DNA from 3 places in the Aurantimonas sp. A2-1-M11 genome. Region 2 is predicted to be linked to each of the others. Evidence: predicted binding sites of a transcription regulator. Region 2 holds the regulator's gene; each other region holds the start of a gene.
What was found. The regulator PhoB, encoded in region 2, activates phosphate uptake and scavenging genes when phosphate is short. The targets are predictions, from matches to a motif close to TGTCATNNANCTGTCAT.
Positions count from the first base shown of each region.

Region 1: VQ042_RS10260 (PhoX family protein) is a predicted target of PhoB. The motif match lies at 6,454-6,470, and genes of this name have one in related genera.
Region 3: VQ042_RS03015 (CehA/McbA family metallohydrolase) is a predicted target of PhoB. The motif match lies at 6,504-6,520, and genes of this name have one in related genera.

Region 1 covers NZ_JAZHLI010000018.1:6,454-13,873, forward strand. The annotation lists gene VQ042_RS10240 (electron transfer flavoprotein-ubiquinone oxidoreductase) at 1-1,149, opposite strand, end outside; gene VQ042_RS10245 (DMT family transporter) at 1,379-1,708, shown strand; gene VQ042_RS10250 (uracil-DNA glycosylase) at 1,758-2,678, shown strand; gene VQ042_RS10255 (MFS transporter) at 2,803-4,212, shown strand; gene VQ042_RS10260 (PhoX family protein) at 4,362-6,350, opposite strand; gene VQ042_RS10265 (class I SAM-dependent methyltransferase) at 6,613-7,420, shown strand, end outside.
Region 2 covers NZ_JAZHLI010000011.1:53,462-60,881, reverse strand. The annotation lists gene VQ042_RS07435 (ATP-binding protein) at 1-600, shown strand, start outside; gene VQ042_RS07430 (substrate-binding domain-containing protein) at 750-1,784, shown strand; gene pstC (phosphate ABC transporter permease subunit PstC) at 1,857-3,239, shown strand; gene pstA (phosphate ABC transporter permease PstA) at 3,232-4,521, shown strand; gene pstB (phosphate ABC transporter ATP-binding protein PstB) at 4,544-5,353, shown strand; gene phoU (phosphate signaling complex protein PhoU) at 5,373-6,110, shown strand; gene phoB (phosphate regulon transcriptional regulator PhoB) at 6,112-6,855, shown strand; gene VQ042_RS07400 (GcrA family cell cycle regulator) at 6,954-7,420, opposite strand, start outside.
Region 3 covers NZ_JAZHLI010000004.1:88,275-95,694, forward strand. The annotation lists gene VQ042_RS02980 (hypothetical protein) at 1-43, shown strand, start outside; gene VQ042_RS02985 (tartrate dehydrogenase) at 110-1,183, opposite strand; gene VQ042_RS02990 (glutathione S-transferase N-terminal domain-containing protein) at 1,274-1,888, opposite strand; gene VQ042_RS02995 (SMP-30/gluconolactonase/LRE family protein) at 1,939-2,823, opposite strand; gene phnN (phosphonate metabolism protein/1,5-bisphosphokinase (PRPP-forming) PhnN) at 2,963-3,562, opposite strand; gene VQ042_RS03005 (alpha-D-ribose 1-methylphosphonate 5-triphosphate diphosphatase) at 3,552-4,688, opposite strand; gene VQ042_RS03010 (DUF1045 domain-containing protein) at 4,690-5,373, opposite strand; gene VQ042_RS03015 (CehA/McbA family metallohydrolase) at 5,503-6,402, opposite strand; gene VQ042_RS03020 (ABC transporter substrate-binding protein) at 6,612-7,420, shown strand, end outside.

The DNA of each region.
Region 1 (7,420 bases), on a different contig from region 2:
CGGCGAGGCCCGCCATTCGTCGTCATAGGCCGACAGGACGTCGTGGGCGCGTCCGGCCTTGATCGCCTCGGCGGCCTTTTCCGCCGCCAGCATGCCCGACGTCATGGCGTTGTGGACGCCCTTGATCCGCGGCACGTTGACGAAGCCGGCCGAGCAGCCGATCAGCGCGCCGCCGGGGAAGACCAGCTTGGGCACCGACTGCCAGCCGCCCTCGGTGATGGCGCGCGCGCCATAGGCGATGCGCTTGCCGCCCTCCAGCAGTTCGGCGATGTCCGGATGGGTCTTGAAGCGCTGGAATTCCTCGAAGGGCGACAGATACGGGTTCTTGTAGTTCAGGTGGACGACATAGCCGACATAGACCTGGTTCTCGGCCAGGTGATAGACGAAGGAGCCGCCGCCGGTGCCGCTGTCGAGCGGCCAGCCGAAGGAGTGCTGGACGCGCCCCGGCTTCGACTTGGCCGGGTCGATCTCCCACAATTCCTTCAGGCCGAGGCCGAACTTGGGTGGCTCGCGGCCCGCATCGAGGCCGTAGCCGCGGATCAGCTGCTTGGCCAGCGAGCCGCGCACCCCCTCGCCGATCATCACGTATTTGCCCATCAGCGCCATGCCGCGCTGGTACATCGTGCCGGGCTCGCCGCCGCGCGTGACGCCCATGTCGCCGGTGGCCACGCCGATCACCGCATTGCTCTCGTCGTAGAGGATCTCGGACGCCGCGAAGCCGGGATAGATCTCGACGCCCAGCGCCTCTGCCTTCTCCGCCATCCACTTGCAGACGAGGCCGAGGGACACGACGAAATTGCCGTGATTGTTCATCAGCTTCGGCATCAGCATGTTGGGCAGCCGGAACGAACCGCCGGAGCCGTAGAGATAGAAGCGGTCCTCCGTCACCTTGGTCTTGATCGGCGTCTCCTCCTCGCGCCATTCCGGCAGCAGCCGGTCGAGCGCCGAGGGATCGAGGACATTGCCGGACAGGACGTGGGCGCCGACCTCGGCGCCCTTTTCCAGCACCACGACCGACAATTCGGGGTCGATCTGCTTCAGGCGGATCGCCGCCGACAGCCCGGCAGGCCCCGCGCCGACGATCACCACGTCGAATTCCATCGACTCGCGTTCGGGCAGGGCTTCGGTCTGGCTGGCGGTATCGCTCATCGTCACGGGGTCCTTTCGCTGGCGCAGGCACATGCCGCGCGCGCTCGATCCTGTTTGCGCGCCGTGCCGTCGTCCCAAAGACTAGGGCACGGGCCTGTCTGGACGAGTTCTAACCGGATTGACGTGTCCGTCAAACAGCGCGCATCGGGCCGATCGTCTCGGGGGCGCGCCCTTGACGGGTGGCCCTGCCGGGGATCAGACAGGCGCGGCTCGAAACGGGGAGACCGGCTTGAACGCGCTCTATCTCGGTATCGCGATTCTCTGCGAGATCGTCGGTACCACGGCTCTCAAATCCACCATGGGCTTCACCAGGCTGCTGCCGTCGCTGGTGACCGTGGTGTCCTACGTGCTGGCCTTCTATTTCCTGTCGCTGCCGCTGCGCACCATGCCGGTCGGCATCATCTACGCCATCTGGTCGGGCACCGGCATCGTGCTGCTGGCACTAATCGACCTGTTCTGGTTCCGCATCGCCATCGATCTTCCCGGCTTTCTGGGGTTGGCGCTGATCGTCGCCGGCGTTCTCGTGATCAATCTCTACTCCCAGTCGCTGGGCCATTGACGCTCTGACCGCCGTCGCGCGGCGCGCGAAAATCGGCTAGGGAAAGGCCATGAACGCCGAGCCCAATCCCATCGACCGCGAGGCGGCGATCGTCCTCCTCGAATGGTATCGCGCCGCCGGCGTCGATGCGGTGATCGGCGACGTTCCGCGCGACCGGTTTGCCGAGACCAGGGCCGAGACCGCCGCCCGCAAGGCAAGGCGCGGCCAGCCCGAGGCAGCACCGCCGCCCGCAGCCGTTCCGGCGCGCCCGGCATCGCGTCCCGCCGCCACCGCCGCCCCGAGTTCCGCACCTGCGGAACTGGCCGGCGAAGGCAGCTTCCCGGCGCCGCGCATCGCGGTTCCCGACGACATCGCCGTCGCCGATGCCCGCGAACGCGCCCGCTCGGCGGCGACCCTTGCCGAACTGCGTGCCGCGCTCGACGATTTCGACGGCTGCAATTTGCGCATCTCGGCCCGCTCGACGGTCTTCGGGGACGGCAGCGAGACCGCCGACCTGATGCTGGTCGGCGAGGCCCCCGGCCGCGAGGAGGACACCGCCGGCGTGCCCTTCGTCGGGCGGTCCGGGCAGCTCCTCAACCGGATGCTGGAATCCATAGGGCTGGAGCGCGAGGCGGTGCGGGTGACGAACACCGTGCCCTGGCGCCCGCCCGGCAACCGCCCGCCGACGCCGGCCGAAACGCAGATCTGCCTGCCCTTCGTCCAGCGTCATATCGAGCTGGTGCGCCCGAAGATCCTGGTCTGCCTCGGCTCGCCGTCGACCAAGGCGATCCTCGGTGCGCAGGAGGGGATCCTGCGCGTTCGCGGCCGCTGGACCACCTACAGCTTCGGGCTGGAGGAAGGCGATGCCATCGACGCGGTGGCGATGCTGCATCCGGCCTATCTGCTGCGCCAGCCGGCGCAGAAGCGCCTCGCCTGGCGCGATCTGATCGCCCTGCGCGAGCGGCTGGTGGAAAAAACCACATCAGGCTGAGGTCTCGTCCGATCCGCGCCGGAATCGGACCGTAAAAGACCCTCGCCAAATCAGTCCGGAACGCCTAGCTCTGCGCGCGAGTCGGCGCGACCGCGCATCGACCACACTATCCCAAGGCCGTCCCATGCCGCTGCCCCTGCAGATCCTTCCGATCGCCGCGCTTCTCGCGTCGACCTTCTTCCTGATGGCCGGCGCCGGCCTGATGGGCATCCTCATGCCGGTGCGCGGCTCGATCGAGGGCTGGTCGAGCTACCAGATCGGCGCCTTCGGCACGTCCTATGCCGTCGCCTTCACCATCGGCTGCTTCGTGATGCCGATGCTGGTGCGCAGCGCCGGCCACGTGCGCACCTTCTCCAGCCTTGCGGCGCTCCTGGCGATCGCCGTCCTGCTCAGCGGCGTCCTCGTCGACCCGCTGGCGTGGATCGTCTTCCGCGCCATGGCCGGCTTCGCGCTGGCCGGCACCTACATGGTCGTGGAAAGCTGGCTCAACGAGCGGGTGACCAACGAGAGCCGCGGCCGCATCTTCTCGGTCTACATGGTGGTCACCATGGCCGCCATGATGGGCGGCCAGTACGTGATGCCGCTCAGCCAGCCCGAACTGACGATTCCCTTCATGCTCTGCGCGATCCTGTTCGCGCTGGCGGTGATCCCGACGGCGCTGTCGCGCGCCGCCTCGCCGAAACCGCTGACCAGCGTCAAGATCGACGTCGGCCTGATCTTCCGCAACTCGCCCGTCGCAGCCATCGGCGTCGTGCTTGCCGGCGTCATGTCCGGCGGCTGGAACAACATGGCGCCGGTGTTCGGCCAGAAGATCGGCCTGTCGACCACCGAGATCGCCACCCTTGTCGTCGTCGCCATGGGCGGCGGCATCGTCTTCCAGGTGCCGCTCGGGCGCATCTCCGACCGGATGGACCGACGCTACGTGATGACCGCGGCCGGGCTGATCGGTTTCGTCGCCGCCGTTCTCGGCGTCTATGTCGATGACATGCCCTGGGGCTCGACCGTCTATTTCGTCGTCGCCTTCATCCTCGGCGGCATCGTCTATCCGTCCTATTCGCTGGCCGTGGCCCATGCCAACGACTACGCCGCCGACGAGGATTTCGTGAAGATCTCCAGCGGCCTGCTCATTCTCTATGGCGTCGGCACGATGGTCGGACCGATCTATGCGGCATTCCTGATGGAGACCTTCGGCCCCGAGGGCATGTTCCAGGCGGTCGGCACCGCCGCGGTGGCCTATGCCGCCTATTCCTACTACCGGACCTATCGCCGCGAGGCGCGGCCGGTCGACGAGCGGGCGGATTTCCAGACGGTGCCGCTGGCCAGGACCCAGACCCCGACGAGCTTCACGCTGGATCCGCGCGCCGAAGCCGCCATCGCCGCCGAGGAGGAGGAGACCATCGCCACAGCGGAGGCCGCAGCAGCCGAGGAGACGGCCCGGGTCGCCGAGGAAGACGAAGCCCGCCGCCTGGACGAGGAGGCCTCCCCCGCCGATGCGCCGTCCACCCTGCCCCAGGACAAGGGCGCCGGCATCTGACCGCAGGGCTCAAGCGCCGGCCGGTGCGCCGGGCTTGTCGCCGCCCACGGGGATCGGCGCGGCCTCGCCAGCCTTCGTGGCTGACGATCATCTGGAACGAAACGGGCGGCCATCATGGCCGCCCGTTTCGCATGTCAGGTGTTCAGCGATCAGCCGATCCGGCCGCCGCCCTGCTTGGTGATCGCCAGAACTGACGGACGAACCGGCATGTCGTCCTGGAAGTCCGGCCAGCGGGTCGACGGATCCTCGTAATAGGACGGACGGCCGAAGCCTTCCCAGTCTTCGCCACCATCGCCCGGATGCTGCACCGCCAGGAAGGCGGTCTGCATGTCGGGCAGGATCAGCGGACCGCACATCTCGGCGCCGACCGGCACCCGGAAGAACAGCTTCGACGTGCCGCGCGCTTCGCCGTCCGTGTCGACGGCCCACAGGCCGTCCGTACGGCCGGTCGCCTTCGGCGAGTTGCCGTCGGTGGAGACCCACAGGCGACCGTCGGAATCGACGGCGCAATTGTCGGGCATGCCAAACCAGCCGTTCTTGGTGGTCTCGGTCGAGAAGGTTGCACCGACCTCGGCGATCGACGGATCGCCGCATTTTAGCAGGACTTCCCAGGTGCCCGTCGTGGCGGCGAAGTCGCCACCCTCTTCGGCGATCTCAATGATGTGGCCGAACTTGTTGTCGACGCGCGGATTGGCGGCGTTCGCCTCCTCGCGGCGGGTGTTGTTGGTCAGCATGACATAGACGCGGCCGTTTGTGCCGTTCGGCTCGATGTCCTCCGGACGGTCCATCTTGGTCGCCTCGAGCAGGTCGCCGGCCTTCCGGGTCTCGATCAGCACGTCGGCCTGGCTGTTGAAGCCGTTCTCGGCGGTCAGCGGACCCTCGCCATGGACCAGCGGCAGCCAGACCATCGTCCCGTCTTCGTCGAAGCGCGCGACATACAGCGTGCCCTCGTCGAGAAGGTCCATGTTGGCCGCCCGGTCGGTCTCGTTGTAAGTGCCGGCCGTGACGAACTTGTAGACATAGTCGAAGCGCTCGTCGTCACCGAGATAGAAGACGACGCGGCCGTCGCTGTTGACGATAGACTCGGCACCCTCGTGCTTGAAACGGCCGAGCGCGGTCCGCTTCTTCGGGGTGGAGTTCGGGTCCATCGCGTCGACCTCGACGATCCAGCCGAAGCGGTTCGGCTCGTTGGGCTCCTTCGAGACGTCGAAGCGGTCGTGGAAATTGCCCCAGGCATAGCTGCCATCCGGCACGCCGTAACGCTCGTAATTCGCGGCCTCTTCATTGCCCTCCGGCAGTTCGCCGAGAAAGTAGCCGTGGAAATTCTCCTCGGCCATGATGTAGGTACCCCAGGGCGTCACGCCGCCGGCGCAGTTGTTGATCGTGCCCAGCACCTTGCGGCCGGTCGTATCGGCAGCGGTCTTCAGGCGGTCGTGGCCGGCCGCCGGGCCGGTCAGCTCCATCTCCGTGTCGGCGGTGATCCGCCGGTTCTTGGCGCCGTCGCGCACCAGCTGCCACTTGCCGTCAATCTTGCGGATCTCGATGATCGTGCCGCCATGGGCCGCCATCTCGATGTCGACCCGCTTCTGGTCGGCGTCGGCAATGGTGATTTCGTCGCCATTGACCGTGACGATGCCCGGGAACATCAGATGTTCGTTGGTGTATTCGTGGTTGACCACGAGCAGCCCGTGCTCGGACGAGCCATCCTCAAGCGGGATGAAGCCGACATAGTCGTTGTTGTAGCCGAACTGGCGCGCCTGGGCTTCCGGCGTCTGGTTCGTCGGATCGAATTCCGGCGAATCCGGGAAGATCGCGTCGCCCCAGCGGATGAGCACGTCGGCGTCATAGCCTTCGGCCACGTGATGCGTGGCGTCCACGCCGGCCTCGACCTCGGTGAAGTCGAACTGCGAGCCCGCCCCGGTCTGGGCATGGGCTTCGTCGGCAGCCAGCAGCGCCAGCGGGCTCACCGTGGCGGCGATCGCCGTCGCGGCCATCGAGCCGCGCAGGAAGTCGCGGCGCGAGAAGCGCGCGGCGATGATTTCGCCCATGGTGCGGTTGTCGGTGGGGTTGGTGCCCTCGCCGTCGGCCTCTTCGAGCTGGCTGGTACGGAAGACGGTGCGTCTGGTGTGTTCGTTCATCGTTGACCCCTGTCGCAGAAGAGATTGCGAACCCTCGAACGGCCCGGCAGGTGCCGGACTGGAATGGTTCCAGACTGATGTAATCAGCCGAGGTCACAGCCGGATGACGGTTGGGTGTCGATGGTGATGGGGCAGCATGTCGCAGCTGACGGGGTTGCCGCGCATACGCGCTCCGTCCGGTTCCGCCCAGCCGGTCTCCGGCCCCGAGTTCGCGGCCTGCAGGCGCTTTCGGCAACGCAGCCAAAGCTGCTATGGCAGGTGCGTGACGAATATTGATCCTCCCCCCTCGCTGCGCAGCGCCGTCTACGGCGCGCCGCCCGCCAATCTCGTGGACGTGCCCGACGGGGCCGTGCAGCTGTCGCCGCTGCGGCCCGGCGCCGAAGCACTGGAGACCCTGCCCGATGCCGCCTTCGACGCGATCGTCGTCGCCGCGCCGCCCGGTGCGATCGAACGGCGCTTCGTGCTGGCCCACGCGCTGCGCGTTCTGGCGCCCGGCGGCGCGCTGACGGTCCTGGCGGCCAAGGACAAGGGCGGCCAGCGCCTGCGCGCCGAGCTGGAAGGTTTCGGCTGCGACGTCGCCGAGCACTTCAAGGCCCGCCAGCGCATCTGCGCTGTCCGCCGGCCGGATTCACCACATGGGCTCACCGAGGCGATCGCGGCGGGCGCCCCCGTCACGGTCGAGGCCATCGGCCTGCGCTCGCAGCCGGGCATCTTCTCGTGGAACCGGGTGGATCCGGGAACCTCCCTGCTGCTTCGCCACCTCCCGCCCCTCGTGGGAAACGGCGCCGATCTCGGCGCCGGGCTCGGCATCCTGGCCATCGGCGTCCTGGCATCCCCGAAGGTCGAGGCCCTGACGCTGGTCGAGATCGATCGCCGCGCCGTCGAGGCGGCGAAGGTGAATGTCGCCGACCCCAGGGCCCGCTTCCTGTGGGCCGACGCCCGCGAAAGCGCGCTGGCCGATCTCGATTTCGTCGTGTCGAACCCGCCCTTCCATGCGGAAGGGATCGAGGATCGCGGGCTCGGCCAGGCCTTCATCACCGCCGCAGGCCGGATGCTGCGCCGGTCCGGCA
Region 2 (7,420 bases):
GGCATCATGCGCGAACAGGCGACCCGCATGTCGCGGCTGATCGACGACCTGTTGTCGCTGTCACGGGTCGAGATGAAGCGCCACGTGCCGGTCTCGACCATGGTCGACCTGACGGCCGTCCTGCGCAAGGTGGAGACCCAGCTGGAGCCGATGGCCGAACAGCTTGGCCTGGAACTCGCCCTGGACGTGCCGGAGGAGCCGGTGGTGATCGCCGGCGACGAGGACGAGCTGATGCAGGTATTCTCCAACCTCGTCGAGAATGCCTGCAAATACGGCGAGAGCGGCACGCGGGTGGAGATGTCGCTGACGCGCACGGTCGAGCGCGGCGAAACCTATGTCGACGCCGCCGTGCGCGACTTCGGGCCGGGCATCGCGGCCGAGCATGTGCCGCGGCTCACCGAACGCTTCTACCGGGTCGATCCCGGCCGCTCTCGGGCCAAGCGCGGGACGGGGCTCGGCCTGTCGATCAGCCGCAACATTCTGCTGCGCCATCGCGGCCGACTCCTGGTCGAGTCCACCATCGGCGTGGGCTCGGTCTTCACCGCACGCCTGCCCCTGCCACGGGGCGAATCCGGGGTCACCGGAAATTCTTCATCATAAACAGCCGCTTGCACTGTCATAAAGATGCAATCTGCGTGTCATATAGGGTTCTTCCAGCGCCGTTAGAGGTGTCCTCGAACCGCAGCCGCCAAGCAGGGTGGCAACGAAAAGCTCGGTTCGACAATGAAACTCCACAAGGAGACTCACCCGTGAAGAACACGCTCATCGCCGGCCTCGCGCTCGGCACGGCCCTTTCTCTCGTCGGTCATGCCGGCGCCCAGAGCCGCGACCAGATCCAGATCGTCGGTTCCTCGACGGTGTTCCCGTACACGCAGGCAGTCGTCGAGCAGTTCGCGAACGAGTCGGGCATGACCGCCCCCGTTCTCGAGTCGACCGGAACCGGCGGCGGCATGCAGATCTTCTGCGGCGGCATCGGCGCACAGACGCCCGACATCACCGGCGCTTCGCGCGCCATGACCGAATCCGAGTGGGAGCTCTGCAAGAAGAACGGCGTCACCAACGTGACCGAAGTTCTCCTCGGCAATGACGCCCTGTCGCTCGCGATGGCCCGCTCGGGCGCCGACGTCCAGGTCACCAAGGCGCAGCTCTTCCAGGCCCTGGCCGGCGAGGTCGAGGTCGACGGCGAGATCGTGCCGAACCCCTACATGAACTGGAGCGAGATCGATTCCTCGCTGCCCGACCAGCCGATCCTCGTCTACGGTCCGCCCCCGACGTCCGGCACCCGTGACGCCTGGGTCGAGCTGGTGATGGAAGAGGGCTGCGAAGCCTTCCCGGCCATCGAGGCTCTCGAGGAAGAGCGCAAGGAAGAAGTCTGCCAGCGCATGCGCACCGACGGCCCGTTCGTCGAAGCCGGCGAGAACGACAACCTGATCGTCCAGCGCCTGACGTCCGATGACAATGCCCTCGGCATCTTCGGCTACTCGTTCCTCTTCGAGAACCAGGACACGCTGAAGGCTGCCTCGATCGACGGCGTCGTGCCTTCGGAAGAGACGGTTGCGTCCGGTGAGTACGGCGTGTCGCGCCCGCTGTTCATCTACATCAAGAACGACCATCGCGAAGCCATTCCGGGCCTCCAGGATTTCGTTGCCGAGTACGTCAGCAGCGAAGCACTGGCCACCGGTGGCTACCTCGAGGAGCGCGGCCTCGTCCCGCTGTCGGCCGAGGAACTGGCGAAGGTCCAGGAAAACGCCACCGCCGGCAAGGCGATGGAAAACCCGTCCTGAAGCTGACGTCTTCATAGAACGACCCGTCTGCCGGCCATTTTGGCCGGCAGACATCTTCAGGGGATCAGCGCCTTGCCACTTTCCTACGTCTTTCTCATTCCCGTCGTCTTCGCCTTCCTGGCTTTCGGCTACGCTGCGCGACGTGCCAAGACCATTCCGAGGGGCGAGGAAGGCAAGCTGCACTCCCTGCCGAAATATCACGGCTACCTGGTCGCCCTCAGCGTCCTCGTCCCGAGCCTGGTCCTCATCGTCGGCTGGCTGATGCTGGCGCCGGTGGTCCTGCGTTCCGTCGTCATCTCGGCCCTGCCGGACCTGATCCGCGACGCCGCCACGCCCGCCCAGCTAAGCCTTCTGGTCAGCCAGGTGCAGCAGGCCGCGAGCGGAACGACCTTCGGCACGCCAGAGCCCTACATTCTCGAAGGTGCCCAGACGCTGGTCGCCGCCCAGCAACTGTCCAGCTGGCTGCTGCCCGTCGCGGTCGTGGCGGTCTGCATTCTGGCCGTGCTCCTGATCCTGCCCCGCATTTCGCTGCGCTTCCGGGCGCGTGAGAAGACCGAGCGGGTCATTCGCGGCATTCTCATCGTCTGTGCGACCGTCTCGATCCTGGCGACCGTCGGGATCCTCGTGTCGCTGGTCTTCGAGGGGTTCCGCTTCTTCTCGCTGGTGCCGGTGACGGAGTTCCTGTTCGGCACGCGCTGGGACACGCAGATCGCCATCCGGCCCGACCAGGTCGCCTCGTCTGGCGCATTCGGTGCAATCCCCGTCTTCGCCGGCACGCTGATGATCGCGCTGATCGCCATGGCCGTGGCGACGCCGGTCGGCCTGTTTGCCGCGATCTACATGGCGGAGTTCGCCTCCCAGCCGGTGCGCAGCGCGGTCAAGCCGCTGATCGAGGTGCTCGCCGGCATCCCGACGCTGGTCTACGGCTTCTTCGCCGTGCTGATCGTGTCTCCGGCGATCCGCGAGTTCGGCGCCTCGATCGGTGTCCCGGTGTCTCCCACCGCGGCGATCGTGCCGGGGCTGGTGATGGGCGTCATGCTCATCCCGTTCATCTCCTCGCTGGCCGACGACGCCATCAACGCGGTGCCCACGTCGCTGCGCGATGGCTCGCTGGGGCTGGGCGCCAACCGCAACGAGACGGTGACCAAGGTCATCCTGCCGGCGGCGCTCCCCGGTATCGTCGGCGGCATCCTGCTGGCCACCAGCCGCGCCATCGGCGAGACCATGATCGTGGTGATGGCGGCGGGTCTGACCGCCAATCTCACTGCCAACCCCCTCGAGGGCGTCACCACCGTCACCGTGCAGATCGTCACGCTGCTGATCGGCGACACCGCCTTCGACAATCCGAAGACGCTGGCTGCCTTCGGCCTCGGCCTCAGCCTGTTCATCGCCACCCTGGCGCTCAACCTCCTGGCTCTCGGGATCGTCAGAAAGTATCGGGAACAATATGACTGACACCACCCTGGACGGTATCGCCACGCTGCCCGAGAACGATGTCCGGACGGCGATCCGCAACAGCCTGAAGACCCGTCGGCGCAAGCAGACGCGGCTGCGGATCTACGGTCTTGCGGCGATCATCTTCGCCCTGTCGATGCTGGCCGTGCTGGTCGGCTCGGTGATCATGACGTCGCTGCCGGCCTGGACGCAGACGCAGGTGCGGATCGACGTCACCGTGCCGCCGGAGGCTGCCGAAGGGGTCAACGTCCGGCCCGGACCGCTGGCCGACGAATCCATCCTCAAGCTGTTTCCCGAGGCCCAGGAGCGCGCGGATCAGCGCGCGGTCACCTCGATCCTGAGCAACGGGGCGCAATACATCATCCGCGACACGCTGGAAGCCGGCACGCTGCAGCCGGGCGAGACGCTGTCGCTGTGGGTGCCGGTCACTGATTCCTACGAACAGCTCTATGAGGGTGTGATCACCACGGCCCAGCCGGAGAACCGGCGGCCGCTGAACGACGAGGCGATTTCCCGGTTCCAGACGCTGCAGGCCGAGGATCGCATCCGCTCGACCTTCGCCTGGGACCTGTTCACCTCGGCAGACAGCCGCTTCCCCGAGATCGCGGGCCTGCGCGGCGCCATTGTCGGCTCGTTCTACCTGCTGCTCATCTGTCTTCTGGTCAGCGTGCCGCTGGGCGTCGGGGCGGCGGTGTACCTCGAGGAATATGCCAGCAAGAACAAGTTCACCGACTTCATCGAGATCAACGTCAACAATCTCGCCGCCGTACCCTCGGTGGTGTTCGGCCTTCTCGGCCTGGCCCTGTTCATCGGCTTCTTCGGCATGCCGCGATCGGTGCCGCTGGTCGGCGGCCTGGTGCTGGCGCTGATGACCCTGCCGACGATCATCATCACCACGCGCAGCGCCCTCAAGGCGGTGCCACCGTCCATTCGCGAGGCCGCCCGCGGCGTCGGCGCGTCGGACATGCAGGTGATCGGCCACCATGTCCTGCCGCTGGCGGCCCCCGGCATCATGACCGGCGTCATCATCGGCCTGGCGCAGGCGCTGGGCGAGACGGCTCCGTTGCTGCTGATTGGCATGAACGCCTTCATCGTCGCCGCGCCGGACAGCTTCATGGAAGCCTCCACGGCGCTCCCGACCCAGATCTTCATCTGGTTCGACAGCCCGGAGCGCGGCTTCGTCGCACGCACAAGTGCCGCGATCTGCGTGCTTCTCATCTTTCTTTCGCTCATGAACATCACTGCGATCATCTTGCGTCGTCGCTTCGAAAGGCGCTGGTAGAATGCAACGGGACACCACCATGATGGAAAACCTTCAGTCGTCGCTCAACAGAGGTCCTGCCGTGCAGCCAAAAAGTGCGACCAAGATGCAGGCCGAGAAGGTGTCGGTCCACTACGGCACCAAGCAGGCGCTGTTCGATGTCGACCTCGAGGTGCTGGAACGCGAAGTGACTGCGCTGATCGGCCCGTCCGGCTGCGGCAAGTCGACCTTCCTGCGCTGCCTGAACCGGATGAACGACGCCATCGCGTCGGCCAGCATGACCGGCAAGATCACGCTCGACGGCGGTGACATCTATTCGCCCGACCTCGACGTGGTGGAACTGCGGGCGCGGGTCGGCATGGTCTTCCAGAAGCCCAATCCCTTCCCGAAATCGATCTTCGACAATGTCGCCTACGGCCCGCGGATCCATGGTCTGGCCCGCAACAAGTCGGAGCTTCAGGACATCGTCGCCACCAGCCTTCGGAAGGCCGGCCTGTACGAGGAAGTGAAGGATCGCCTGGACGAGGCCGGCACCGGCCTGTCGGGCGGACAGCAGCAGCGCCTGTGCATTGCCCGTGCCATCGCGGTGTCGCCCGAGGTGATCCTGATGGACGAGCCCTGTTCGGCGCTCGATCCGATCGCGACCGCCAAGGTCGAGGAACTGATCGACGAGCTCAAGCAGAACTACACCATCGTCATCGTCACCCATTCGATGCAGCAGGCCGCGCGCGTCTCGCAGCGCACCGCGATGTTCCATCTGGGCAATCTCGTGGAAGTCGGGCCGACGGAGAAGATGTTCTCCAACCCCGACGACAAGCGCACCCAGGATTACATCACCGGCCGCTACGGCTGATCGACAGGAGGAAGCGGCCATGGTCATGTCCGAACACATCGTCACGTCCTACGAGGACGAGCTGAAGCTGATCGTCCGCCGGATCTCCGAGATGGGGGGCATGGCCGAGCGGATGGTCGAGCAATCCGTCGCCGCGCTGATGCGCAGCGACTGGGGCCTTGCCCAGTCGGTGGTCGCAGACGACGTGCTGCTGGACGAGGCGCAGCGCACGCTCGACGAGCGGGCGATCCTGACGATCGCCAAGCGCCAGCCCATGTCCGTAGACCTGCGCGAGATCGTCGGCGCGATCCGCATCTCCAACGATCTGGAGCGGATCGGCGACCTGGCCAAGAACATCGCCAAGCGGGTGATCGCGGTGCACGACCATGCCCAGCCGGTCCAGCTGGTGCGCGGCATCGAGCACATGTCGGAACTGGCGCTCGAACAGCTGAAGGAAGTGCTCGACGCCTATGGCGAGCGCGACTCCGAACGGGCGCTGGCGGTGCGCGACAATGACGAGCAGATCGACGCCATGTACACGTCGATCTTCCGTGAGCTGCTGACCTACATGATGGAGGATCCACGCAACATCACCTCCTGCACGCACCTTCTGTTCAGCGCCAAGAACATCGAGCGGATCGGCGACCACGCCACCAACATCGCCGAGACGATCTACTACATCGAGACCGGCCAGCAGATCGCGGACGAACGTCCGAAGGGCGACAAAACGGCGACGATGACGCAGCCCGTGCTGAACGCCCAGGATCGCGAGGTCTGAGATGAGCGCACGGATCGTCGTCGTCGAGGACGAGGAGGCCCTCGGGATCCTCCTGCGGTACAATCTCGAGGCCGAGGGCTATGTCGTCGACGTCATCGACCGGGGCGACGAGGCCGACATCCGGCTGAAGGAAGAAGTCCCGGACCTGCTGATCCTCGACTGGATGCTGCCGGGGCTGTCGGGTGTCGAGCTGTGCCGCCGCCTGCGCCAGCGCGAGGAGACCGAGCGCCTGCCGATCCTCATGCTGACGGCGCGCGGCGAGGAGAGCGAGCGGGTGCGCGGGCTTTCGGTCGGCGCCGACGACTACGTCGTCAAGCCGTTCTCGACGCCGGAGCTGATCGCCCGGGTTCGGGCGATGCTGCGCCGGTCCAAGCCGGAGAAGATTTCCAGCCAGCTCGTCGCCGGCGACATCGACCTCGACCGCGAGACGCACCGGGTGAGGCGCGGCGGCCGCGAGATCAAGCTCGGGCCGACGGAGTTCAAGCTGATGGAATTCTTCATGCAGTCGCCGGGCCGGGTGTTCTCCCGCGAGCAGCTGCTGGACGGCGTCTGGGGCCGGGACATCTATGTCGACGAGCGCACCGTGGACGTGCATGTCGGGCGCCTGCGCAAGGCGATCAATCGCGGCCGGCAGCGGGACCCGATCCGCACCGTGCGTGGCGCCGGCTACGCCCTCGACGAACAGTTCAGCGCATCCAAGCCCGTCGCGGCGCCGGCGCGCACGCGGGTCGGTGCGGGCGCCTGACACCGGGCCGCCCGCACCCGGCAGACATCACGGCATAGAAGACACCCCGCGCGGCCTGGCCTCGCGGGGTGTCTGTCGTTTCGACCGAAAGGGAGGCGTCAGCGCGAGCGGCGACGATCCGAGAAGGGCTGGAAGGCGAGCTTGGCGTGATAGGCGCAATAGGGCGAGGAATCGCGCGCGCTGTTGCCGCAGAAATGGAAGTCCGGCTTCATCGGGTCGCCGACCGGCCATTTGCAGGTGGTCTCGCTGAGTTCAACGAGGCTGAGCTTGCGGGCGATCGGCACCACTTCGGCGCTTTCGCGCGTGTGCGGCTCGGCGACCACCTCCAGCTCTTCCTCCGGCTCCATCTTGAGCGCGGTGGCGCCCATGGTGCGGGGCATGGCGCGGCCGGGGGCCTGCGCGGAGGCGGCGACGAGGCGTGCGGGCACGACCATCTCGACGGTCTCGACCTCGGCGGCACGGCGCGGGGCAGGGCGTTCGACCGCCACCGGCTGCGCCACATTGGGCTGGCGGGCCCGCGATTCGAGTTTCAGGCGGTGCACCTTGCCGATCACGGCATTGCGGC
Region 3 (7,420 bases), on a different contig from region 2:
GCGCCACCATGGCGGCGGCGAGCAGCGCCCCGACCGCGGCTGACCACATCGCCTCTGCAGGACATCAGCATGGCCGGCCCCTCGGGGCCGGCCATGCTGATGCGCGCAATCAGCCGAGCGCGTCGGCGATCGCCTTGCCGCATCCCTCGGTGCCGAGCGGCCCGCCGAGATCGCCTGTGCGCAGCTTTTCTTCCGCCAGCACGGTCTCGATCGCCGCGACGATCGCCGCGCCGGCATCCTTGTGGCCGAGATGGTCGAGCATCATCGCGCCGGCCCAGATCTGGCCGACCGGATTGGCAATGCCCTTGCCGGCAATATCGGGTGCCGAGCCGTGCACCGGCTCGAACAGCGACGGGAAGTCGCCCTCGGGATTGATGTTGCCGGACGGCGCGATGCCGATGGTGCCGGTGCAGGCCGGGCCCAAGTCCGACAGGATGTCGCCGAACAGGTTGGAGGCGACGACGACGTCGAACCTGTCGGGATTCAGCACGAAATGCGCGGTCAGGATGTCGATATGGTACTTGTCCCAGGCGATATCGGGATAGGCCTTCGCCATTTTCTCCACCCGCTCGTCCCAATAGGGCATGCTGATCGAGATGCCGTTGGACTTGGTCGCCGAGGTCAGGTGCTTCTTCTCGCGAGTTTGGGCGAGCTCGAAGGCATAACGCAGGATGCGGTCGACGCCGGTCCGCGTCATCACCGTCTCCTGCAGCACGAATTCGCGGTCGGTGCCCTCGAACATCCGGCCTCCGACCGAGGAATACTCGCCCTCGGTGTTTTCGCGCACGACGAAGAAGTCGATGTCGCCGGGCTCGCGGCCGGCCAGCGGGCTTTTCACCCCGGGCATCAGCTTGACCGGGCGCAGATTGACGTACTGGTCGAATTCGCGGCGGAACTTCAGGAGCGAGCCCCACAGCGAGATGTGGTCGGGCACCGCCTCCGGCCAGCCGACGGCGCCGAAGAAGATCGCGTCATGGGATCCGATCTGGGCCTTCCAGTCGCCCGGCATCATCTCGCCGTGCTTGGCGAAATAGTCGCAGGAGGCGAAGTCGAACTCGTCGAATTCCAGCGCCAGGTCGAATTTCGCCGCAGCCGCTTCCAGGACCCGCAGCCCCTCCGGCACGACTTCCTTGCCGATGCCGTCGCCGGCGATGACCGCGATCCTGAGCGCGTTGGATGACATGGAGACCTCGTGCTTTCTGCCGCCGACCGGCGGGGTGGGACGCTTGCGCCGCAAGCGGCTGGGTGACGAGCTATAGCGGAAGTAAGGCAGTCATAGAAACGGCTTCGTGTCGCGCAGCGCCGGACGTTCGGCAGTTACCGCGCACAGCCGCTCCAGCCGCGGCGTCGACGGGATCCAGCCGGCATCGGGAAAGCGTAGTCCGACATAGTCCAGCGCGGTGACCGCGCCGAGCGTCGCCAGGTCGAGCCGCTCGCCGGGCGTCTCGGCGATCCGGGCGTCGAGCTGGGCCAGCCCGTCGACCATGGCGCGCCGGCGCCTGATGCCGATCCCACCGGCGTCGAAGGCGGTGTCGGTGAAATTGCCACTGACGATACGGCGGCCGACCAGCGTCTGCACCGCGGCGTCGCAGATCCCCAGTGCCAGGCCCGCCAGTGCGAGGATGTGCGGATCCTCGTCGCGCGGGAACGGCGGCGCGGCACCTGCCAGGCCCGCATGCCGCGCGATCAGCAGGCACTCGGCAATCGCCGTACGGTCCTCGAGGACGAGGCACGGCACGCGCCCGGCGCTGTTGGCGGCCAGCAGAACCGGGTCGTCGTTCCACTGGTCGACGATCCGCACCGCAAGATCCGGCACCGCCGCCTCGATGAGCGCGGCATGGGCGATCCGGGCAAAGGGCGAGGTGGTGTTCTTCAGGAGGGTCGGCATGTCACCTGTCGCAATGGGGAGGGGGCGGTGCGGCACGCCGGGTGCCGCGGTCACAGCACCAGTTTCGGTTCGAGCCGGCCGCACACCGGCAGGTCGACGAGGAAGGTCTTTCCGGCGTGGGGATCGGCACGCCGGCCGGCGTCGTCGAGGCCCGTCCAGGCGGAGGTGACGATCATCCGGTCGGCCTTCGGTCCGATGAAGGAGGGACAGGTGACCTGCCGCGCGTCGAGCGCGACACGCCGGATGCGCGTCCCGTCGGGCGAATAGGCGTCGAGCGTGCCGCCGCCCCAGCGGGCATTCCACAGGGTGCCGTCGGCCTCGCAGACCGAGCCGTCGAGGCCGCCCTCGCCGCCGGAATGGTCGTGGAACAAGGCCGGCTCGCCGACCGGCAGGCCGCTGGCCGGATCGACGGCCACGCGCATCAGGCGATTGACCTGCGTGTCCGTGAAATAGGCGGTCGTCCCGTCCGGGGAGAAGCAGATCGAGTTCGGGATGCCGACCCTTTCATAGAGACACCGCAGTTCGCCGGCGCGGTACCAGTAGATGGCGCCTGCGCCGGCCTCGGCCTGCTTGCCCATCGTGCCGATCCACAGGGCGCCGGAGGGATGGACGCGGCCGTCATTGGAGCGGGTGACCGGATTGTCGGCTTCCAGCGGTCGGTGCAGGGTCAGCCGGCCGGTGGCCGTGTCGCGCAGATAGAGCCCGTCTTCGGCCGCGATCATCTGGCGGTCGCCGTCGATCACGGCCAGCGCGCTCGCCATGACGGGCAGCCGATGGACAATCGCCTCCGGCGCGTTGCCGGGCTTTTCCAGGAGCATCCGCCCCTCGATGTCGAACCACCAGGCCGTGTCCGTCGCCGGGTCGTAGGTCGGCCCCTCGCCGAGGCGGCAGGCAATGTCGGAGTACATGCTGACGGCAATCGCGGTGTCGCTCATGATGATCGGTCCGGTTCTCCTCTCCCGACCGGGCGGGGCAGCACGCATTGGCAGCGTGCGCGCGAAATCCGCCGCAGGTCGCGGGCGAAGATGGCCCGGCGGGCCGCATCTGTCGACCCTCCAGCCCCGGCCCGGATGGTCAGCCGGCGTTCCGCAGGATCTCGACCAGCCGGCGGCGTCCCTCGTCCGGCGTGCCGTCATTGACGATGCGATGATGCGCCTCGGCGCCGGGCGGGATTGCGAGTTCCACCTGCCGGGCGATGCGGGCGGAGATCTCCTCCGGCGTCTCGCGGCCGCGCGCGGCGATGCGCGCGACGAGAATCGGCTGCGGCGCGGTGACCTCGACGATGGCCAGCCGCGTAAAGCGCGCCGCCGCCTCGTCGAGGACCCGGCGCGAGACATTGGCGACCACCGTGACGCCGTCTGCGAGTGTCGTCTCCAGCCGGGCCGGCAGGCCGTAGGCCAGCCCGTGCGCCTGCCAGGACAGGCAGAAGCCGCCGGCCGCCTGATGGGCGGCAAAGTCCGCCCGGCTCATCACGTCGTGATCCTCGATCGCGGCGATGGCCTCGCGGGTGACGACCCGCCGGGCAAAGACGATGCCGGGCGTATCCGCCAGATCCTCTGCAGCCAGCGCCAGCAGCGTGTCCTTGCCGGCACCGCTCGGGCCGACCACGACCACGAAGAGGCCGGGTCGCAGACCGTTCGCTTCACCGTCGTCCCGCTGCGATTCAGGCGACACGCCGGCCCTCCCGCCAGACCGAGCGCACCACCGGCGGGTCGCCCTCGCTGGTCGACACGCGCACCAGATCGCCCCGAAGACCCAGGGCGATGGCGCCGCGATCGTCGAGGCCGACCGCTCTGGCCGGGTTCGCCGTCACCAGCCGGATCGCCGCCGGCAGGTCGCATTCGCCGCTCGCGGCCAGATCGAACACGGCCTGCAGCATGGAGAAGGGGACGTAGTCGGAGGACAGGATATCCAGCGTTCCCCGGCGCAGCAGCGCGATGGCCGACACATTGCCCGAGTGCGATCCGCCGCGCACGATGTTCGGCGCGCCCATCAGGACGTGGAGCCCCGCGTCCCGCGACGCTGCCGCCGCCTCGATCGTGGTCGGGAACTCGGCGATGCGGGTGCCCAGTCCGATGGCCTCGGCGACATGGGCTGCGGTGGCGTCGTCATGGGAGGCGACGGCGATGCCGCGCTCGCGGCAGGTGGCAGCGATGGCTCGCCGGGCGGGCGGCGCGTGGGCCTCGGATTCGGCAAGCCGCCGGGCGCTGAAGGCGTCGAACTCGGCGTCCGACAGCCGCAGCTTCCTCTGGAAATAGGCGCGATAGGCGTCCATGTCGGCGAATTGACGCTGGCCCGGCGCGTGATCCATGAGCGAGACCAGCCGCAGTCGCGGATTGGCGGCGATCCTGTCGAAGCCCTCGACCACGTCCGCAGCCGAGACCTCGCAGCGCAGGTGGATGTAGTGGTCCGCCCGAAGCCGATCCTCGGCGACGGCGCGCGCGATGGTGCGGCCCATCTCCGCCATGTCCGCGGCGGTCAGGGTGCCGTCCTCCTCGGTGCCGACCCGCAGTGCGTCGAAGACCGTGGTGATGCCCGACCCGGCGATCTGGTTGTCGTGGGCCTGGATGGCCGCCATCTTGTTCCACATCACCCGCGGGCGCGGATTGAAATGGCCCTCGATATGGTCGGTGTGCAGTTCCACGAGGCCAGGGGTGAGGGTGTCGCCGCCCATGTCCTCGCCGGCGGCCGGACCGTCCGAGATGGCGGCGATCAATCCGTCGCGCAGCACCACATGGCCATCGATGGCCGCTTCGGGGGTGACGATGCGGGCATTGGTGAGAACGGTCTCTTGGGGCAAGTCAGGCGTCTTCCGAAGGTCGGCGGAACGGATGGACCGAGTGGACGCGGAACGGCGCGCCGGGCTCTGGCTCCATGAAGAGGGCGAGATGGTCGATGGCAAGCGGGGCGCCGTCGAATTCGCCGAACGTGTCGCGCAGCTGCGCCTCGACGGTGTCCCGCTCGGCGGCCGGAACCTTGCCGGTCAGCGTCATGTGGAAGCGGAATTCCTCGAAGACATGCGGGTAGCCCCATTGCGCCAGATAGTCGCGCTGGCGCTCGCTCAGCGCCTCGGGCTGACGACGGGCGATCTCCTGGGGCGTGGCCGCCGCGCGCAGCGGCTCGAAGCTGTTGACCACCGCCGCCTCCAGATCGCCCAGCGCCTCGGGAGCGCGCTCCGGCACCAGGGCGAAGAACGGGCCGAGCCGGGCGATGACCAGCCGGTCGATCCGCACCCGGTCCCGGGACGCGCAGAAGGCGGCGAGCCGCGCATCCACTTCTGCCAGATCCACGCCCTCGGCGAAGCGGAACGGCGCGCGCATGGTGGCGTGGAAGCCGTAGCGCGCCGGCGAGGCGACGAGCGGGTCGACGGCGGGATCGGGCGCACGCGTCGGCTCGCCGTCGAAGGCGCTGCGGCCCAGCCACCGTGCGGCGGTGCGGGTCAGGGGCGCACCCGCGGGCGGCGTGAAATAGATGGCTGCGCGCATGGGTCGGGTCACGGATCGGGGGAGGGATGGGCGATGGCGGCGAAACCGCCGGCAGGCCCGGCGGCGGCGGGCGGAACATAGGCAACCGGATCGATTTGCCCAGCATTGCCAACTCCCGCCTGCAACGCATCAGAGCCAGATCGGGTTCGACCAGGCGCGATGCCCGGCGGCATCGGTCACGACCACGCGGCACCAGTGGCCCGCAAACCTGTCAAGCGGCAGGGTGGTGCGGGTCAGCTGGCGGCCGGTCACGCAGTCCGCCCGCGAACCGCGCCCGACGAGCGAGATCGTCACCACCGGAGAACTCGTGATTTCCAGTTGGTCGGCCACGACGACGAGATCGACGATGGCCGGGCCCTGCGAGGAATAGTAGGCGCCGGCCTTCATGGCCGCGAGCAGAGCCTCGGGCTCGTTCGCCTCGGCCTTCACCATCATCCAGCCGCCATTGTGGTCGGAAAGCGTGAAATGCGCGTCGTCGGCGGCGTAGCCGGTCAGGCGGTGGCCTTCGTTCAGCAACGCGTCGAGCAGCATCCTGCCGTCGCCGCGGGCACATTCGACGTCGCAGCCGGTGTTCCAGATCTCGACCGCGTGGGCGATCCCAGCCATCTGCCGCCCGTCCTCGATGGTCAAAGACGACCATTGCGGGTGCGCGATGCCGAGAAACGCCCCGGCGGCCACCGCGCGCGTCGCCAGCGCCACGGCGTCCTCGTCGGGGCCGAGCGGCGCGAAATCGAGCGGCAGGCCGCAGGCCAGCAGATGCCAGATCTCGCCATGACTGTTTTCGGGCGCGTGGATCTCGGCACCGAAGATCGTCGTCATGCGGTTGCTGCGATAGGGCGTCGTGTCGGTGACGGGAAAGCCGAAACGCTCCAGAAAATGGTCGGACAGGCAGAGGAAGTCGTAGCCCGCCTCCTCGTAGTGGCGGCAGACGGCCTGCGGCGAAAGCACGCCGTCCGAGCGATCGGAATGGGTGTGGATGTTGCCGCGATGAAAGCGGCCGGCGGCCGGAAAGGCGGACAGTCCGGTCATGTTTCCCCCTGCTATTGTCCGTCGCGGGATTACCGGTGCTTAATATCGGATTGATGACGCCTCGCGTGAACGGCGCCCGACGGGCCGCCGCATCTGCGCAGCGACATCGAAGTGTCATGCGCCGATGCTACCGCACCATCGCTCCGAGTTGAGACGACTGGGTTTGAACGCCATCGCCGATCCGGCGAAAGGCCAGAGAGGGTTTCCGTATGAACAGGTCCTGCACACGCATCGCGGCACTGACCGCAATCCTGTCGCTGTCCACCAGCGCGGCCTTCGCCCAGGCCGACGGCGCAGCGATGTCGATGGATGAACTCGTCGCCGCCGCCAAGGAAGAAGGCCAGCTCACCACGATCGCCCTGCCGCACGACTGGTGCAATTACGGCGAGATGATCGAGGGCTTCAAGGCCAAGTACGGCATCGAGGTCAACGAGCTGAACCCGAATGCCGGCTCCGGCGACGAGATCGAGGCCGTCAAGGCGAACAAGGGCAATACCGGTCCCCAGGCGCCCGACGTGCTCGACATCGGGCTTTCCTTCGGCCCGGCGGCTCAGGCCGAAGGCCTGCTGATGCCCTACAAGGTCGCGACCTGGGACGAGATCCCGGACGACGCCAAGGATGCGGACGGCCACTGGTATGGCGACTATTACGGCGTGCTGGCTTTCGGCATCAACAAGGATGTCATCGACACGGCGCCGCAGAGCTTTGCCGATCTCCTCAAGCCCGAATACGCCAATTCGGTCGCCCTCGCCGGTGATCCGCGCAGCGCCAACAACGCCATCATGTCGCTCTATGCCGCCGGCATCGCCAAGGGTGCCAAGAACGGTCAGGACGCGGCGACCGCCGGTCTCGATTTCTTCAAGCAGCTGAACGAGGCCGGCAACTTCGTCTCCGTCGACGCCGAGGCGGCCCCGATCGCCCAGGGCACGACGCCGGTGGCGATGAACTGGGACTACAATCTCCTGTCCATGCGCGACAATCTCAACGGCAACCCGCCGATCGAGGTCGTTGTGCCGTC